Regions from separate parts of the Halobacillus sp. BAB-2008 genome, predicted to be linked through region 1. Evidence: riboswitches for the same ligand, from Rfam matches in the RefSeq annotation. Region 1 holds a riboswitch; each other region holds the start of a gene.
The links. Region 1 has a riboswitch for S-adenosylmethionine ahead of D479_RS17850 (Na+/H+ antiporter NhaC family protein). Riboswitches for the same ligand answer to the same signal wherever they lie in the genome.
Positions count from the first base shown of each region.

Region 2: another riboswitch for S-adenosylmethionine. It lies ahead of D479_RS15740 (methionine ABC transporter ATP-binding protein); the one in region 1 lies ahead of D479_RS17850 (Na+/H+ antiporter NhaC family protein).
Region 3: another riboswitch for S-adenosylmethionine. It lies ahead of D479_RS06195 (methionine biosynthesis PLP-dependent protein); the one in region 1 lies ahead of D479_RS17850 (Na+/H+ antiporter NhaC family protein).
Region 4: another riboswitch for S-adenosylmethionine. It lies ahead of metE (5-methyltetrahydropteroyltriglutamate--homocysteine S-methyltransferase); the one in region 1 lies ahead of D479_RS17850 (Na+/H+ antiporter NhaC family protein).

Region 1 covers NZ_ANPF01000088.1:3,151-7,992, forward strand. Annotated here, with positions in the region: gene D479_RS17830 (hypothetical protein) at 1-587, shown strand, start outside; gene D479_RS17835 (ABC transporter permease) at 773-1,594, shown strand; gene D479_RS17840 (ABC transporter ATP-binding protein) at 1,618-2,391, shown strand; gene D479_RS17845 (ABC transporter substrate-binding protein) at 2,409-3,485, shown strand; SAM riboswitch class I at 3,554-3,658, shown strand; gene D479_RS17850 (Na+/H+ antiporter NhaC family protein) at 3,776-4,842, shown strand, end outside.
Region 2 covers NZ_ANPF01000072.1:5,997-10,838, forward strand. Annotated here, with positions in the region: gene D479_RS15725 (M20 family metallopeptidase) at 1-542, opposite strand, end outside; gene D479_RS15730 (MetQ/NlpA family ABC transporter substrate-binding protein) at 556-1,392, opposite strand; gene D479_RS15735 (methionine ABC transporter permease) at 1,408-2,070, opposite strand; gene D479_RS15740 (methionine ABC transporter ATP-binding protein) at 2,060-3,088, opposite strand; SAM riboswitch class I at 3,181-3,298, opposite strand; gene D479_RS15745 (DUF302 domain-containing protein) at 3,472-3,855, shown strand; gene D479_RS15750 (YetF domain-containing protein) at 3,909-4,622, opposite strand; partial or broken gene D479_RS15755 (metal-sensing transcriptional repressor) at 4,764-4,842, shown strand, end outside.
Region 3 covers NZ_ANPF01000023.1:6,314-11,155, reverse strand. Annotated here, with positions in the region: gene D479_RS06205 (bifunctional homocysteine S-methyltransferase/methylenetetrahydrofolate reductase) at 1-1,025, opposite strand, end outside; gene metC (cystathionine beta-lyase) at 1,012-2,208, opposite strand; gene D479_RS06195 (methionine biosynthesis PLP-dependent protein) at 2,205-3,338, opposite strand; SAM riboswitch class I at 3,408-3,518, opposite strand; gene D479_RS06190 (DUF4385 domain-containing protein) at 3,605-4,051, opposite strand; gene glsA (glutaminase A) at 4,041-4,842, opposite strand, start outside.
Region 4 covers NZ_ANPF01000013.1:83,876-88,717, forward strand. Annotated here, with positions in the region: partial or broken gene D479_RS04110 (iron ABC transporter permease) at 1-611, opposite strand, end outside; gene D479_RS04115 (Fe(3+) dicitrate ABC transporter substrate-binding protein) at 677-1,612, opposite strand; gene D479_RS04120 (deoxyribodipyrimidine photo-lyase) at 1,755-3,248, opposite strand; SAM riboswitch class I at 3,418-3,521, shown strand; cobalamin riboswitch at 3,575-3,759, shown strand; gene metE (5-methyltetrahydropteroyltriglutamate--homocysteine S-methyltransferase) at 3,904-4,842, shown strand, end outside.

The DNA of each region.
Region 1 (4,842 bases):
TGGCTAAGACCGGCCATTTGATCTTCCTCGTATTTGGGTGCGTGTTAGTACTCTCGACAATTTTCACCTTCTTCCTGCCTGATCCCATGCCAGGGGAAGCGGCGAGTTCGTCGGATATCGACGATGCTATGTACAGCCATTTGTTAGAGGGAAACCTTGATCAGATAGACGAGGCATACCTTTTAGATGAGCGTACCTTCTCCTTTGGAGGGAAAACGCTGAACGTGAAAGTGAGCCCTCCCGGCGGGCTTGGTACGTCCGTTATCGTAGAAAAAGTAGAGTCGAAAAAGAACATACACCTCTATCAGTATCGGTCACCTATGGTCGTAAATGGCTGGCAGATCCCTGTCAAAGAGGAGCCTGTGGTAACCTTTGAGAACCAGGGGCTGGTCGTAACCTCCGGCGAACAAGTAACGAAGACTTTCTATCAGTTCGATCCTTCTTTTCCTTTCCGACAATTCTCTGAAGGAAAGAACACAGGCGGCAGCAGTATGTCCTCCGGCATGTCGGTCCTGTATTTACAAATTCCTGAGAACATGACGGTGGAAGCGGATGACGAAGTGTATGTTACAGAAGTGGAATCTTGAATCGGTGAGTTTTACTTAACGGAGAACAGATGAGTACAGGCTCAGGTATCACCTAATAAACATAGCAATTCCTACAGACGAAGAATCAAAAAAGCGCGGGTATCTGCCCGCGCTTTTTTGATTCTTTTTACTTTTTTCACACATATGGGCAGAAGTTCATAACTTAGCACAAGAGGTGGTGGCACATGAAAGAATCGGAAAGGATTGCTGCACAGGATCCTTTGCTCAATGAACAGCAAGAATGGAGAAAAAGGCGTATACGTCAACGGTTCAAACAAACACTTACCATAGCTTCCCCGGTGTTTATTCTGTTGCTTTGGGAAATCTTGTCCCGTACAGGCTTGATGGATGCCCGTTTTTTCCCGCCTCCTACGCAAATCGTGGGAACCTTTTGGTTGATGGCAGGGAGCGGAGAACTGTTCAGCCATGTTGGAATCTCATTATATCGTATTTTTGCAGGATTCCTTCTCGGAGTGATCCCTGCTATTGCAATCGGACTGCTGATGGGTTTGTATGGTCCAATCCGGCATTTCCTGTCGCCTTTGATCATGGCTCTCATGCCGATTCCAACACTTGCTCTCCTGCCGATCATCATCATTCTGTTCGGAGTAGGGGAAGTTTCCAAGGTGGTGACGATCGCAGGAAGTGTCTTCTTTCCGGTAGTCATCAATACAGTTGCCGGTGTCATCAACATCGACAGAATATATTTGGACGTAGCAAAGAATTACGGAGCAGATTCGAAACAGTTTTTCTTCAAAATCGCTCTCCCGGGTTCCTTACCGGTCATGCTTGAAGGGATTCAAATGGGGCAGGCGATCGCCTTACTTACGATAGTGGCAGCGGAAATGATGGGAGCGAATTCCGGTATCGGCTACTTAATCTGGACCTCCTATAAGGCATTCATGTTGAAAGAAATGTTTGTAGGGCTCGTACTCATCTCGTTCTTCGGCTATTTATTCTCATTAATCTTGAGAGGACTGCAAAGTAAATTACTCCCTTGGCGTTGATGAAGGAGAAAGGGGAAGGTGGAATGGATGCGAAAATTTCCATCAGGGATTTGACGAAAGTATTTTATAAAAAGGAAAGCAGAGTCACAGCATTGGAAGGAATCAATCTGGATATTGCCGATGGAGAGTTCGTCTGTTTAGTCGGACCGAGCGGGTGCGGAAAAACGACACTGCTCAGAATTCTAGCCGATTTGGAAACACCGAGTTCCGGGTCATTCACCATCGCAAGAGCAAAGGAAGACCGGCCACTTCAGTCGATGGTCTTCCAGGAACGGGGGGTGATTCCGTGGCTGACCGTGGAGGGTAACGTCAGTTTTGGTTTGAAAATGCGTCGTGTACCAGCGGCGGTCATCAAGGAACGGACCGCGTATTATTTAGAAAAAGTAGGGCTGGAGCGTTTCGCCAAGCTTTACCCTAGAGAGCTTTCCGGAGGAATGAAACAACGGGTGAGCATTGCCAGAGCATTCGCAAATGACCCGGAAATATTGTTGATGGATGAACCGTTCGCAGCATTGGATGAACAGAATAAATTCATCCTGCAGGAAGAATTACTCAACATCTGGGCCGAAACGAAAAAAACGGTCCTCTTCATTACACATAGTATCGATGAAGCACTCCTGCTCAGCGACCGGATTCTCTTGATGAGTGCCCAGCCGGGGAGGATTGTAAAGGAAAAACGAATCGAGCTCCCCAGACCAAGAAATATGGAGCAGGTCAGGGCTGACCCTGTCATGGCGGAACAATTCGTGGAGGTCTGGAATCATCTTCAGGAAGAAGTGCAACGATCAAGGATTTAAGAAAGGGGAAACATCCCATGCGTAAATCATTATGGATCTTTATCTCTCTTTTTTTATTTTTGGGTATAGCAGCAGGCTGCAGTGATAAGGAGTCTGAACAAGGAAAGCAGAAAGAAACCGTATCCGGCGATCTGGCTCCGCTTGAGAAGCGTCAGAAGGTAGTTATTGCAGAGGACGGTGCGGCGTCCGGTGCAGGATTTTACATCGCGAAAGAGAAAGGATATTTCGATGACTATAACATAGACATTGAATTTACGACATTCGCCAACAGTGATGATATGCTGCCGGCGCTTGCTTCCGGTGAAGTGGACATCGCCGGCGGAGTCTCCACCGCTTCGTTCTTCAATGCGATCGCTCAGGGAATCGATGTGAAGATCATCGCTGATAAAGGGCACTATTTCGATGGCAATTCCTACTTCAGTTTTGTTATTAGAGAAGACCTTCAGGATGAAATCAAGGAGTATGCCGATTTTAAAGGAAAACGGATTGCTGTATCTTCAAAGAATGCCGTGGATGATTACATCTTCCATGAAATGCTGAAGCATGCCGGCTTGACTGAGAAGGACGTAGAGGTCGTCTTAATGTCGGATTTCGGTAATATGTTGGCCGCGATGGGGAATAAATCCATAGATGCTGCCCTGCAGATAGAGCCTTTGATAACACAGGGAGAATCGCAGGGGTTACATGTGCGGTTCGGTGATGCTACGGATTATGCTCCAGAAGCACAAATCGCGATGGTTCTAGGCTCACCGGAATTTGTTGAAGAAGAAACAGACGTATCGCTCCGCTTCATGGCTGCTTATTTGAAGGGGGTACGCGATTACAACGATGCATTTCTTCACGGCGAGGGGCTTGATGAAGTCATTGATATCATGACAAAACACACCGCTTTGAAGGATCCTGAAATATGGAAGAAAGTCGGCGTGACAGGACTGGATCCGGACGGCAGTATGTTCGTGGAGGATATTAAAGATCAGTTCGACTTTTACAACTCCAATGGTGCCATCATCGGCGATGTAGATTTCGATGAGGCTGTAGACCCTTCTCTGGCAGCCAAAGCCGTGGACATTATCGGAGAGTATGATAAAAAGTAACATTCCAAGTTTTTCTCTTGTCAGAGAGAAAAAAATGATGTAAAGTAACGAGAGACTCAATTGAATAGTTCTTATCAAGAGAAGTGGAGGAACTGGTCCTAAGAAGCTTCAGCAACCACCAACACAGTTGGCCGGTGCTAAATCCAGCAGGTTTTAGACCTGACAGATAAGAGGGGACGGAAACAAAGAAGCCTTCTTATCCTAAAGAGGGCTTCTTTTTTATTTGTTTGGCCTGGTCTTGTCTGTATCACAGAAACATTCATGAGTTCACCAAGAAGGAGGCAGAAAAGATGACAAAACCGAAAGCAAATATTTTTGCACTTATTCCATTTGTAGTATTTATTGTATTGTTCATTGGTTCAGGGATCGTGACAGGTGACTTCTACAAAATGCCTGTACTCGTCGCTCTGTTTGCAGCTATACTGGTAGCGCTGCTTATGGATCGAAAAACAGATTTTGAAACGAAAATCATGACACTCTCCAAAGGGGGAGGACACCCGAATATCATCTTGATGGTTGTGATCTTCCTGCTCGCGGGAGCATTTGCTTCCGTCGCACAGGGAATGGGGGCTGTAGATTCCACCGTCAACCTTGGCCTGAGCTACCTGCCTGGTGGATGGATGGTCGTCGGCCTGTTCGTCATTGGGTGTTTCATATCCATTTCCATGGGTACTTCCACAGGGACAGTTGTAGCTTTAGCCCCGATCGGACTTGGTGTCGCAGAACAAACAGATATTGGTGTGGCGCTGATTATGGGAGCCATTGTAAGTGGGGCTATGTTCGGGGACAACCTCTCCATCATTTCTGATACAACCATTGCAGCTGTTCGAACACAAGGCACGGAAATGAAAGAAAAGTTCAAGGCGAACTTCTTTATCGTTCTTCCGGCTGCCATAGTAACAGCGGTTATTTTTGCAGTATGGACAGCCAGTGCGAGTGCAGATCTTGGGGAAACATACTCGTATAATTTCCTTGAAGTCATTCCATATCTCGGAGTGCTCCTGTTCGCCATCCTTGGGGTAAACGTCATATTCGTTCTGATCGGCGGAACGGTAGCAGCCGGAATTGTCGGTTTGATTCTCGGTAAATTCTCGGGGATGGAACTGATTAACCTGATCGGAGACGGCTTCGCTAACATGCAGGAGTTGTCTATGATCGCTATTTTGCTCGGAGGACTTGTAGAGCTGATCCGTTACAACGGCGGAATTGAGTATCTACTGGAAGCGGTGAATAAACGTGTCCGGTCTAATCGTGGTGGAGAGTTCGGGATCGCCGGTATCGTAACCGCGATCAATTTGTCCACTGCAAACAACACGATTTCGATCATCACGGCCGGTCCATTAGCCAAACAGATCTC
Region 2 (4,842 bases), on a different contig from region 1:
AAATCGACAGGATCGACGGCCAGCGTAGGCGCCGATCCCGACGTCCTCCCCATCGGATGAACCATCATACAGACATCTAAATCCTGGACGAGTCCGTGGCGGACGAATGTTCCTTTCGCGCTGCCGTTCGGTCCGCCTTCTTCTGCCGGTGTGCCGAGTACGACGACATCTCCTCCGGTTTGACTGATCAATTCCCCTAATGCAATGGCAGCCGCACAAGAGGCTGTGCCGATAATATTGTGTCCGCATGCATGACCAAGACCCGGCAGGGCATCATATTCTGCCAAAAACCCGATTTTAGGCCCGGGAACACCAGAGCTTTTCACCGCACGGAAGGCCGTTTCATGTTCTGGAATATTCCGATCGACGACAAACCCTTCCTTTTCTAAAAGAGTGGTCAGCGTATCTGCAGCGAAATATTCCTCGTTGCCTATTTCCGGGCGTTCATGAATGCTGTGACTGATGGATAGGTATTCTCCCCGCTTCCCTTCTATCTTTTGCTCAAGAAGGGCGGAAAGAGAAGTTGCTGTGTCTGCAGTCATTTCCTCCACTCCTTTACCAGCCGATATCTTCCAATGGGACAAATGTCGGAATAAGGGAATCGTTATATGTTTTCTTAATATGATCCGCTACATCCTCTTCTTGATAAAGCTCAACGATTTTCTGATAGACTTCTTTATCTGCTTCATCGGCACGAGCCGCAATGATGTTGATATAAGGTTGAGCGGTTTCATCCTCAATATAGACAGCGTCTTCCACCGGTACAAATCCTGCTTCAACCGCGACTCCATTATTAATGACGGATGCAGCGACATCGGGAAGGACACGTGGTGTCTGGGCAGCAACAATCGGTTCAAATTTCAAGTTCTTCGGATTATCTTCAATGATATCGAGCGATCCATTTCCGTCGAAATCTTCCGGTAGACCGATCAGACCCGCCTGCTCAAGGAGAAGCAGAGCGCGCCCCATGTTCGTTGCTTCTTTCGGGACAGCGATGGAACTTCCATCAGGAATGTCCTTTACATCTTTATATTTTTCGGAATAGACACCCATCGGAGCAATGATCGTCGTACCGATCGGCTTCAAGTCTAAATCGTGCTCTTCTATGAAGGAATCAAAATACGACACCGTCTGGAAAGCGTTCAAATCGATATCTCCATCAGCAAGTGCCATGTTCGGGCGCACGTAGTCCGCGAATTCAACCAGTTCAATGTCAATATTCTCTTTCTCTGCTTTCTCCTGGACTTTCTCCCAAATCGGGACGCCGGAACCATTCAGGCCTACCTTCACTTTCGTCTTCTCACCAGAGGCTGCGTCGCCTTCACTGGAGCACCCTGCTAATACAAAACTGATGATTGCGATGAAACTTAAAATAAATCCCCACTTTTTCATAATAATATCCCCCTGTTATTGTCTACGTATTTTTCTTGATATAAAGTTTCCAACCGTCTGCGTAAGCTGCACAATCAGTACGAGCAATAGGACCGTTGCAATCATAATATCTGTTTCAAAGCGTTGATAGCCGTAAGAGATGGCCAAATCTCCCAAACCTCCGCCTCCAACAAAGCCCGCCATGGCGGAAGCACCGACGAGACCGATCGTTGCAATCGTCAAGTTAAGAATGATAGAACTCAATGCTTCTGGTATATAAACACGACGTATGATCTGCCACGGTGTCGCTCCCATCGCTTCTGCTGCTTCGATGACTCCTGGTTTCACTTCGAGCAAGCTGCTTTCCACAAGCCTCGCTATGTACGGAGCAGAGAAGATGACGAGCGGAACGACAGCTGCTGCTGTCCCGATCGATGAACCGACAAGCAGACGTGTAAACGGCAGGATCGCTACGAGCAATATGATGAACGGAATGGAACGGAAGAAGTTCACAACCGCACTTAATCCGTTAAAGAACGGTTTATTTTGAAGCAGCCCTCCCTGTCTCGTAACAACGAGAAGTATTCCAAGCGGCAGGCCGATAAGCGCTGCTGCCAGGAGGGATATACCGACCATGACAAGGGTCTGGTATGTCGCTTCCCATATTTTCGGCCAAAAATCCATCAAATTAACCTGCATGTGCAGTCACCTCCTGTACCGTTACGGTTTGTTGGATATGGTGGATCGCTTTAAGAATTTCTTTCGCATCCCCTTGGAACTCCACGACTAAATGACCGAATGGAATACCCTGCAGTTCCGTAATCTGTCCGAACAGTACATTTACTTCCACATCAAAACGTTTTGCCACCTGTGAGAGGACCGGCTGTCCTGCGCTTTCCTCCACAAAGGTGATCCGGTAGATATTCCCGGAGGCATGGCGCTTTTCGATGCCGTCTAGAATAGACGCGGGTATATCATTCTCCATCACCGTCCTTACGAAATTCTTGGTTGTCGGATGCTGCGGATTGGAGAAAAGGTCGAAAATGGATCCACTCTCCATGACACGTCCGTTTTCCATCACTGCTATCCTGTCACACACCTCACGGACGACATTCATTTCGTGAGTGATCATCAGAATCGTAATGCCGTACTCGTCCCTCACCTTCTTCAAAAGTTCCAGGATTGACTTGGTTGTCTCCGGATCGAGAGCGGACGTTGCTTCGTCACATAATAGAATATCAGGGGAGGTCGCCAAAGCTCGGGCGATACCGACCCGCTGTTTCTGCCCGCCGGACAGCTGGTCCGGGTAATGATTTGCCTTTTCAGACAGACCGACGAAGGCTAGAATTTCCTTCACCCTTTGATCTATCTCTTTCTTCGGCGTACCGACAAGAGATAATGGAAATGCCACGTTATGGTGGACGGTTTTGGACTCCAGCAGATTAAAATGCTGAAAGATCATTCCGATGCGCTTCCGGACTGTCCTTAAATCCGGTTTGGACAGCTTCGTCAAATCCTCTCCATTGACGACGACCCTTCCTTCTGTCGGCCGTTCCAATAAATTAACAAGACGGACGAGCGTGCTTTTTCCAGCGCCGCTGAAACCGATGACTCCGAAGATTTCCCCTTTATGTATCGTCAAATCGACACGGTCGACGGCACGCAGTTCTTTCCCTTCGTGCTGATACACTTTCGATACGTTTTCAAACTGGATCATCGAATCCCTCCTATGCTTTCCTAAACAAAAAGAGCCTCTCTTCTTATAAAACAAGAAGAGAGGCTCACACGTATGTATATGAGATCCGTCTCTCCTCATCTGTCACGCCCACAGGCGTGCTGGAGTTGGCACAGTTTCTGACGGAGACATCCGTTCAGATCCGCTGCCGAGGTTTCAAAGGGCCAGTCCCTCCACCTCTCTAGATAAGAAGATCGATTCCATTCGTTATTCAATTATGTCACTGGTGAAAATGATAATACAGCCTCATCCACCTTGTCAATTCCATTTGTAACTTTTCTCAGAAAAATGGAGAAATTCAGATTCCATAGATACCTTAAAGGGTATGTATAGCCATAAATCAGGAAATTAAAAAGGAGGATTCTATGTTTCATTATACAGTTGAAACGAAGAAGAGTGTCGAGGATGCAGTGGAAAGCCTGGAACAACAGCTGAGTCTGGAGCAGTTCGGGGTCTTATGGAAGTTCAATGTCAAAGATAAGCTGACGGAAAAAGGATTGGACTTCCATCAGGAATTTCGTATTCTTGAAGTGTGTAATCCGAAAGAAGCAGAAAACATCCTATCCGAGAATACCCTTGCCGGTTATTTTCTCCCTTGTAAAATGGTCGTATATGATGAGCAGGGTAAAACAAAGATCGGAATGCCGAAGCCGACTGCTCTCGTAAGTCCCATTGGTGATGCTGCCGTTCAATCACTCGCCTCCGATATCGAGGAACGGTTGATTCACTGTATAAGCAAAAGCGTGTGAAATTAGATCCCTGGTCAGGGTTCACCCATCCGCACTCTACCAGGGATCTCCATTTAATGCTCGATAGGCGGAATTTTCGGATCCGTACCTTTCAACGAGTAGTGAAAAGACCCCCGGTTGGTTACCGCTCCGTAGAAGATATCCGAAACCGCATGGGGAGTGATCTGTTTCTCTACCCACGCTTCTGTCTTTTCCATACGCGCTATCATATCCTTTTGCAAAATACCGTCCATAATCAAGGGGACGTCATAACCCCCACCCCTATTCCATATACCTATGTCTTCTCTAGTAACGGGCTCTTTTCCCTGCTTCAATTGCACCGTCAATCTCCCGTCCGGTTCTATGATTGCCATGTATACGTCCTCAATCCGGAATACATCTTTTTCCCGAAGCATTTGTATTATATTATCAATGGAATAGCGAATTCGCTTAACGTTTTCACCAATCATCTTCCCTTCGAAAACGACAACAGTTGGTTCGAAGGTCAATAACTTTCCGAACCAAGGACTCCTCAGCTTCATCCATACAATGACTTTTTGTAAGAGCGCGATCGCTATAATAGCTGTCACCGTATGGATGTGGTTGATATTCGGATCAGCAATATCCGCTCCCACCACGGAGCCGAGAACCAGGACAACAACGAAGTCAAAGACAGGTAGTTCACCGATCGACCGCTTCCCCATAAAGAGACCTACGGCCAAAAGCAATGGCAGGATTGTGACGATTCTAAGCAGTACCTTCCAGGTATCCATCCAAAGTTCCATCATGTCACCTCTTCCTTAGCTTGGTATTCTATCGGTATTCTTATCCGAATCTTTTCTTGTTGACAAAAATACCACTAGGGGTATATTATTAGTCATGTACTGTTCAAAGCGAACAAAAATAACTGCTTAAGGGAGGCCGACGCAGTGGAATATAACACAGCTATGAAAAACAGAGTGAAACGATTAGAAGGGCAATTGAGAGGCGTACTCAAAATGATGGAGG
Region 3 (4,842 bases), on a different contig from region 1:
TTTGCTCCTTCAAGGAACTTATCCGTGTTCAGTTTCTTAGGAGGATCGAGCTCGACAATGATGGACCTTCCTCTTTTGGCGCGTTCATGTAAATGCTCCAAGTTCTTTTCCGGTGAGGACAAGGATACACCGTTCCCTTGTTTAACAGGAACTTCCTTCTTTCGAATCGGCTCTTTCCCTTTTACTGCAGCTGCAATCGCCTCGATATGTTCAGGGGTTGTTCCGCAGCACCCTCCGATCAAACGGGCTCCTTGTTGGTAGAGGGACTTTGCGCTTTTCTCAAAGTAATTCGGATCGGTCGCATAGACCAATCTTCCATCCTGGAAAGCAGGGAGACTAGCGTTCGGGTAGGCGGACAGGACGGCCTTATCGGGAAGGGGAACGTCTTCCAAAGATTGAATCATGTGATAAGGACCGAGGCGGCAGTTCACCCCGATAATGTCAGCTCCCTGCTGTTCTAATTGCTGAAGGGCGTCGGATAAGGAGGTGCCTTCTTGGAGAACGCCGGCTTCATGCATGGACACCTGCGCAATAATAGGCAGATCGGTTTCTTTTCGTGCAATCTCCAGCACTGCCTTCAACTCTTCCAAGTCGTAATACGTCTCCAGGAGAAGGCCGTCCACTTCTTCAAACAATAAACAATAAAGCTGTTCGCGGAAGCTGCGTTTGATTTCTTCCAGGCTGAAGCTCTGCTTCTGGACACCACGTATTCCGCCGATCGTTCCGACCACATAGGTTCCTTCATGAGCCGCTTGTTTTGCAAGTCGTACGGCAGCAGTGTTAATCTCTTTTACTTGTTCCTGCAGCCCGTAGCGTGTCAGTTTAATATAGTTTGCTCCATAGGTATTTGTCTGAATAACATCTGCACCGGCATTCACATAGGCGCGGTGAACGTTTAGAACTTCTTCAGAATGAGAGAGGTTCAGTTCTTCGAAGCAGCGATCAATACCATAGGAGTAGAGGAGGGTGCCCATAGCACCATCACCGATCAATGTTTTGTTCTGTAATGCTTCACGTAAGTTCATGGCTCGGCCTCCCATTCGTAGTAAATGCATATGGTTGAATCTGTTTGAGTGCTTGATAGAAATCAGTCAGCAGCTCTTCCGGGTTTTCCAATCCGACGGATAGGCGGAGCAGTCCATCGGTGATGCCGCGCTTTTCCCGTTCTGCTTTCGGCATGGCAGCATGAGACATGCGTGCAGGATAGGAGAGAATTGATTCTACTGCTCCGAGACTCACCGCAAAGACAGGGATTTGTACCGCTTTGGTGAATTGTCGGACCGCATCTTCATCTCTTAATCGAAAAGAAAGTACCGCTCCCGCACCATCCGCTTGGTAGGAGTGGGTGGAACTGCCCGGATGACAGGAGAACCCTGGATAGTACACTTCTTCAATCAACGGATGCTTCTGCAGCTGCTCTGCAATTAGTTCCGCCGAGCGGGAAGACTGGGTGAGTCGTGTGTGCAGCGTCTTAAGGCCGCGAAGCACGAGCCAACAATCGTGTGCGCCCAAGATCGATCCGAATGAATTCTGCAAAAATCCTAAACGTTCAGCAATTTCAGGGCAGCCGGTAACAGCGAGACCAGCTACGACGTCACTGTGGCCTGCAATAAATTTTGTAGCGCTGTGAAGGACAAGATCGGCACCTAATTCTAACGGCCGCTGGAGGGCCGGTGTCATGAAGGTGTTGTCTACAAACGTCCAACATTCATTGGCTTTTGCGAGCTTCGTTACCGCCTGTATATCAGTGATCTTTAAGGTGGGATTGGATGGTGTCTCAATATAAAGAACCTTCGTGTTCGGTTGGATGGCTCGTGCCACTGCATCCAAGTCTGTCATATCGACAAATGTGTGATCGATCCCAAATCGATCGAGCACGTTGGTGACCATGCGGAACGTACCCCCGTACACATCTTCTGTAATGACGATGTGATCCCCTTGCGATAAAAGCATGAAAGAGGTGGAAATAGCGGCCATGCCGGATGCGAAGGCGAAGCCGTGGGTGCCGCTCTCCAGCCCGGCGATCGTGTCTTCCAAGGCTTTTCGTGTCGGATTGCCGGAACGACTGTAATCATAGTCGCCCGGTTGATCGAAATCCTGCTGGTGGAACGTGGATGCTTGGTTAATTGGAACACTGACGGCACCTGTCTGCGGATCAAATTTATAATCGCTGTGCAGTAGACGGGTTTGAATGGAATGGTCGGTCATTGTGCAATCTCCTCCTTCAGTAAGCTGCTCAAGGTCTGTTCCAAATCTTCCAGTAAATCATCGATGTGCTCAATTCCTACAGAGAACCGAAGCAGACGGTTGCATACTCCGTATCCCGTGCGGATTTCTTCCGGTATATCCGCATGCGTTTGTGTAGCCGGATACGTAATAAAGCTTTCAACCCCCCCGAGACTTTCTGCAAAACATATCAAGTTCAGGCTGCGCAGAAACGGGTCGATCCACTGCTCATGCTGCAGACGGAAAGAAATCATTCCGCCTCGCCCCGGATAGAAGACGTCTGTTACCGCAGGGTGCTCTTTTAAATAATCCACAACGGCTTTCGCGTTTGTTTCATGCTGCCTCATTCGCAGCGGAAGGGTCTTCATTCCGCGCATAAGCAGCCACGAATCAAGTGGGGAAAGGACGGCGCCGGATGTATTCTGATGGAACTCCAGCGTTTCGTTGACCTGTTTTCCTTTACTGACAAGAATACCTGCAAGTACGTCGTTGTGACCCGCAAGATATTTGGTTGCGCTGTGGATGACGACATCCGCCCCTTCTTCCAGCGGTTTTTGCAGGACGGGAGTATAGAGCGTGTTATCGACAAGCAAAAGCAGGTCGTGTGCTTTTGCCAGTTTAGATACCTCTCGGATATCTGTTGTATGCATTAGTGGATTTGTCGGTGTTTCAATGTAAATGGCTTTGGTCTGATCGTTGATGTAAGCAGTCAAATTATCCAGCTCTTTGCTGTCACAGTAGTGGAAATTCAGGCCGTAGCGTTCTTTCATATGCTCGAAGAGTCGGTATGTCCCGCCGTATAGATCTTCTGAAACGATAATTTCGTCCCCTTGCTTAAATAGAGAAAGGGCCGTTTGGATGGCAGCCATTCCGGAACTGAAGGCGAACCCGGCTTCGCCGCCTTCGATATCAGCAATGGACTTCTCCAGAGCCTGCCTGGTCGGGTTTCCTGTCCGGGTATAATCGAAGCCTGTGGATTCCCCTAAGCCGGGATGACGGTATGCGGTAGAGAAATAAACAGGGGGATTTATCGCGCCTGTGGGCTCTTCTTTCTGGTTTCCAGTTTGGACGAATTTAGTATCAGTGTGCGGACACATGTGAACATTCCTCATTTCTAGTAATCTTGTATATAAATAAAAAAAGCCTTCTTAGATAAGAAGACTTTGACGTTTCCGTTCTTCTTCTTATCTTCCAAGTTGAATAGACAACTTGCTGGAGTTAGCACCTTTCTGGTTAGACCAGGGGTTGCTGAGGCTTCACAGGGCCAGTCCCTCTGCCTCTCTTGATAAGAGATTCAATTGTATAAATGTAAATGTTGTTGACTACTTTACACTACTCAGAAACTTTTGACAATATACCTTGTAGAAATTTTTTACTTTTATCCGTATTTTTCTTGGTGTCTCCTTTTTTGCTTCAGATACTCTTCATCTTCACGCACCAGCTTCCATTTTTCTTCAAAGATGCGTGCCGATTCCGCTTTTTCTTCATCGATCTGCCGTTCGTTCACCTTACCGTCATCGCCGTACTTTTTTCCGCCTTTATAATTGGCGTATCGTCTGGAGCGTGTGTATCCCATCTGGAGGAATTTACGGGCCATATCCATACCTACAATATCTTCTGCTTTCTTATATTCAAGGAATTGCTCATATATCTTCTCGGAAGATTCTTTAGCAATTTCCGGTGTTTTGAATCGCCAATTCGGCAGGATCTCACTCTTGTAAGGCTCGACAAGGAGGACCCCCTGCTCTCCTTTACCGACCCGGTACTTTTCCGGGTTTTCTTTGAAATTGATATGGTCGAAATCAAGATCGTAGTCAAACGCCATTATGTTCCTCCTCTGCATCTGTATTTTCCACCCCGAACATATTTAAGCCGAGATCTTTGGACAATTTTTTGATTAAGGCTCCGCCGGCTGTGCTGTTCCCCTTCTTATCAATGGCAGGCCCGACGACACCGATTCCCATCCGGCCGGGGACGGAACCGATGATGCTGCCGGATACACCGCTTTTGCAGGGGAACCCTGCTTCTACTGCATAGTGGCCGGATGAATTGTACATGCCGGAAGTCATCATGATCGCCTTCACAGTCCGAAGATGGTGGGGTGGGATCAGCCGCTCTCCGCTTGCGGGGTCTTCGCCGCCTTTTGCCAGAAAGAGTCCTACCTTCGCGAAGTCTGTACAGCACATCATGACTGCATTCATTCGGAAGTAAAGGTCGAGTGCTTCTTCTACATCTGTCACGAGTGTCCCGTTGCTTTGCATAAAGTATGCGAGAGATCGGTTTCTTGCTCCGTTGCCTATTTCTGCTTCGTAGACTTCTTCACTCATCTCCAGCTGATCATTACTTGTGATGCGGCGAAGGAAAGTAAGGTACCGGTCGAAGCGGGTTTCCGTATTCTGCCCCTTAATGAGAGAGGCGACAGCAATAGCTCCTGCGTTGATCATTGGATTAAACGGTTTGTGGTTCACATGTGATTCCAGTTGACTGATCGAGTTGAAGAAATCACCCATCGGTTCCATTCCTACGGTTTGGAAGACGCGGTCTTTCCCGAAATCCTGGAGGGCAAGCATGAGGCCGATGATTTTGGAAGTGCTCTGCATAGGAATGTGCTGATTG
Region 4 (4,842 bases), on a different contig from region 1:
GACCATGGCAGGATCACGCGGACGTCTCCCCAGGATGCTCCGCTGATGGAACCGGACAGCCAGGAGAGTACATCGGATATCTCTTCATTGAAAATAATCAATCCTTTTGTCATGGAAGAGAACAGCAGGTGAACAGCCATACCTACAAGAGCAATCTTGACATTGGTCATCCCCCGGGAAGAAGAAAAGGAAAAGACGACGAAACCCCCGAACAAGGCACCTGCGAAAGCAAAATAAACGAGGTTTGTGCTTCCGATCGACGGAAGGAAAACGATGGAGGCCACAACGACAAGCGATGCTCCGGCGTTTACACCGAACACTTGTGGAGATGCCAGCGGATTTCTCGTAATCGCCTGCATAATGACACCTGCTACAGCCAGGTTCGCTCCGAGCACGACGCTGAGTACCGCTCTCGGAAACCTGAGCGTCTGGAAAACGAGCAGCTCTTTCGTTTCCTCCCCCTGCCACCATTGCTTTATTATCGTTCCGGCATCAATTTTCGTAAGTCCAGTGAATAAACTGAGCGCTACTCCTCCAATCAAAAGGACAAGCAATAGCCCTACCGTCAGGCTGACTCTCTTTCCGGACGGGCGGTCATGGATACCTTCCATCTTCCATTCCTCCAATCTATACAAAGAAAAAAGCCAGACACAACATCTGGCTTTCCTCCCGCTGCCTATTTGTCATACAGGATTTCCGTCGCTTCATCTACAATACGTTCCGCTGACTTTAAGCCTCGATAGCGCGTCCATAAAGCACGATCGACTTCGTAGATTTCTCCGTTCTTCACGGCCGTAATGTTGTTCCATAGCGGGTTCTGCTTCCACTCTTCCAGAAGCGCTTCATCTGCTTCCACCAGGAAGATGACATCCGGGTCCCATTCCACCATCTGTTCCAGGGTGATTTTCACTGTCGGTTCCTTGGCATCTTTGATGGCGTTCGGAATACCGACCTGACTCAAGAGCTGGCCGTCAAAGGATTCCGCCCCGTGCGCACTCAAAGAATCAGAACGGAAGACGCCGAGCATAATTTCCCTGTCTTCGTCCGGATCGACTTCTGATTTATAGCTCTCAATCGTCTTCTTATGCTCCTCGAGACGTTCCTCTGCTTCCTTCTCTTTGCCTACAGCTTTACCGATTGTTGAGAACGATTCCAGATTCTCTTCATATGTAGAGTTCCTGCTCTTTAACACAATCGTCGGTGCAATTTCCTGCAGCTGATCGTATATCGCGGAGTGACGATTCTCATCGGCGATAATCAAGTCCGGCTGCAGCGAAGCGATCACTTCCAAACTTGGCTGCTGTCTAGTTCCGACAGACGTATAGTCGATTTTCTCACCAAGCAAACCTTCCACATCGTCATCGTTCTCATGAGCGATTCCAACCGGTGTCATACCAAGCTCCCATAAGCTGTCGACAAAGGAAAATTCGAGAGCAACTACACGCTCTGGAGTTCCTTCTATCTCCGTCTTTCCCAGCTGATGTTCAATCGTTCTTGTGCCTTCCTTCGAATCTCCTTGATCTTCCTGATTTGCGGATTCAGCGCCGCATCCAGCAAGAACAAAACCGGCGATACAAAAAATAGTAACTAACCAAAACTTCGTTGCTTTCACTTTGACTACCTCCAACTTCCAACATCTATAATGATAATCATTCTTAATTAACTTCGTTAATTGTAGCAGTAATTCCCACCGTTGAAAAGCTTCCTTAGGAAAATTTTTGAACAAAAAAGCGGCCGCTTTCTTAAAAGGCCACTTAGAATAAATCAAAGGAAAGCTGCTCCGAATCCACCGTCTCTCTGTTCCTTACACCCTTTCGAGATCCATGTTTCCTAAGCTGTTTACCAGCCTCGTCTTCAGCTGTTTGCGACTCCTTCACAGCCCATAAGGTATCCCGTGCTTTCTTCGTTGCTGCTTGGATATCGATCATGGGAGCCGGATATTCCAAGGAGGCAAACGAAGGAAGCTTCCATGGCTCGTGAATGAAAGACGCAGGAATGCCGCGAAGCTCCGGAATATAAGTCCGGATAAAAGCCCCGCCCGGGTCGTGGTCGAGTCCCTGTTTGACAGGATTATAGACTCGGATGGTATGGAAACCTGTTGTACCAGCCTGCATCTGCATTTGGCTGTAATGGATTCCCGGTTCATAATCGAGGAACAACCCCGCCAGTGCACGGGCTGGTTTTCGCCAATCCAGTCTTAATGTATGACAGGCAAAGGAAACGACCATCGCCCTGGAACGAAAATTGATCCAGCCAGTCTCATGAAGGGCACGCATGGCGGCATCGATCATCGGGAATCCGGTACTTCCTTGATACCAGCGGCGGAATGCTTCTTCATTCCATTCCTCGTACACTTGATCAAAAGCAGGATTCATCGACTCTTCCGCGATTTCGGGCTCATCCTCCAAACGCTGGATGAAATGGCAGTGCCAGTAAAGACGGGACAAGAAATTCTCCAGCTGCTTTCTTTCTCCCGCATCGCTGCATGCCCTGATCTTCATCCAAGTCTGCTGGACAACGAAGCGGAGGGATATGTTTCCCCAGGCAAGATATGGAGACAGACGACTTCCAGATCGTGCTGATTTCAGTGGTTTCGATATGTGATAAGAATAGGAATGGAAGCGTACCCTTAAAAAGCTGTCCAACGTCCGATGTGCTTCTTCCACTCCTCCCTTCTGTCCTTTATCAAGCGTCGAACCGCCGACATACAGCGAGTCCAATTGGTCCAGATTCAACGTCAACACGGATTCCTTTTCCGGGACGCACGGGATTTTTTCCGGTACAGGAAAGACCGGATGCTTCATGAACTGTTCCCAGCGCTCAGAAAATCCGTCCCTTGAGTTCAAGCCACGGAAGACTCCGAATGGTTGATCTTCTTTCATGGTTAACCCCTTTTGCTTCATCCACGACCTTACTCTCTGATCCCTTGAAAACGTGACCGGTGTTCCATTTTCTTCATGCGCATGAAGAGAAAACGGGCCATATGTCTCGTATATCTCTTCCAGCACTGTTTCCATCTCCCCGACAGCGACGAATAACCGACCGCCTCTCTGCTTTAACTCCTTCTGCAGATCATGGAGGCTCTCTTTCACAAACTGATAATGGCGGGCAGACAGCTCCTGCCCCTGCCAGATGGAAGGTTCTGCAACGTAAAGCGGAAGCACCATGTCTCCCGACTGTACCGCATTATATAATGGTGCATGATCATGGAGACGAAGGTCCCGCTTGAACCAGACGACACGCAACAAAATAACCAGCTCCCGAGTAGTAATACCCTACATTCTACCTTTTTGATAGATTTTTTTCACCCGTTGATACTCGCCCCTCTCTATCCTTTTTCTAGAAAAAATTGTAGAAGAGCGGATTGACACCCTATTTTTCTCATGCTAGTATGCTTGTAATCAATCCAATAGCAATCTCTTATTCAGAGTGGTGGAGGGACTGGCCCTACGAAACCCGGCAACCGATCGATATGATTGTGGTGCTAATTCCAGCAGAGCAGATGCTCTGAAAGATAAGAGAGGTCCGTACAATCAGAACCTCTCATACAAGAGGTTCTTTTTTATTATTCAACTGAATAATCTGTTCCACAGGTGCCGGGGTGTCCCCCGGCTTAAAAGGGAAGACCGGTGAAAATCCGGCACGGTCCCGCCACTGTAATTGGGAGCGGAGCTGCAGCAGCCACTATCATAGTCGATGGGAAGGCGCAGCCCGCCGTGATCATAAGTCAGGAGACCTGCCTCTGGAACCCGCACTAGGTCCTACGAGGAATAGGCAGGTGTTGACAACGGGATTCGTCTACCCTTTTTCGACGTATCCTTCCCATGTCACTCCGTCGTCTCTCTTTGTAGGTAAGAGAGATTTTTTTATTGGATTGAAAAACAACTGCAGGAGGAATGGGAAATGAAACAAGCACGAAGTTCAGCAATTGGGTACCCGCGTATCGGGGAGAAACGGGAATGGAAGAAAGCTCTGGAGCGCTATTGGAAGAAAGATACGACAGAGCAGGAGCTTGTGGAAGAACTGACTGCCCTCCGACACAAGGATTGGAAGAAACAAAAAGAAGCAGGGCTCGATTTGATTCCGGTCGGTGACTTCAGCTATTACGACCACGTTCTGGATACATCCATCATGTTCGGGATCATTCCCGAGCGTTTTCAGGATACGGAACCCACTTCACTGGAAACGTATTTCAACATCGCCCGTGGCACAGAATCAGCGGTAGCCTCCTCCATGACAAAATGGTTTAATACCAACTATCACTATATCGTCCCGGAAATTGAAAAGGATACAAAACCGGTGCTTCTGGAGAACAGGCCGCTCCGCTATTATAAAGAGGCGAAGGAGCAGCTCGGCATTGATGGAAAACCGGTGCTGCTAGGGCCTGTGACCTACTTGAAGCTTGCCAAGGGTTTTGATAAGCAGCCGTTCGAACAAGTGCTGCAGGCACTGGTACCGCTCTACATACAAGTGCTTCAAGAATTGGCCGCAGAAGGAGCAGCTTGGGTTCAAATCGATGAGCCGATTCTTGTTACTGACTTATCGGAAGAAGACCTCCGCTTCGTTCAATCGGTTTATGACACCATTTCTAAAGAAGTGAGCGGCATCAAGCTTTTGCTTCAAACATACTTTGAAGCAGTGGAAGCTTATGATTCCGTCATTCAACTTCCTGTAGATGGCATCGGCCTTGATTTCGTGGATGATAACGGCCAAACCCTGTCCCAGCTCGCTGAACACGGCTTTCCGAACGATAAAGTATTGGCGGCGGGAGTGATTAACGGCCGAAACATCTGGCGAAACGATTGGAAACACACATGGCAGATCACGGATGCTGTCAGAAAG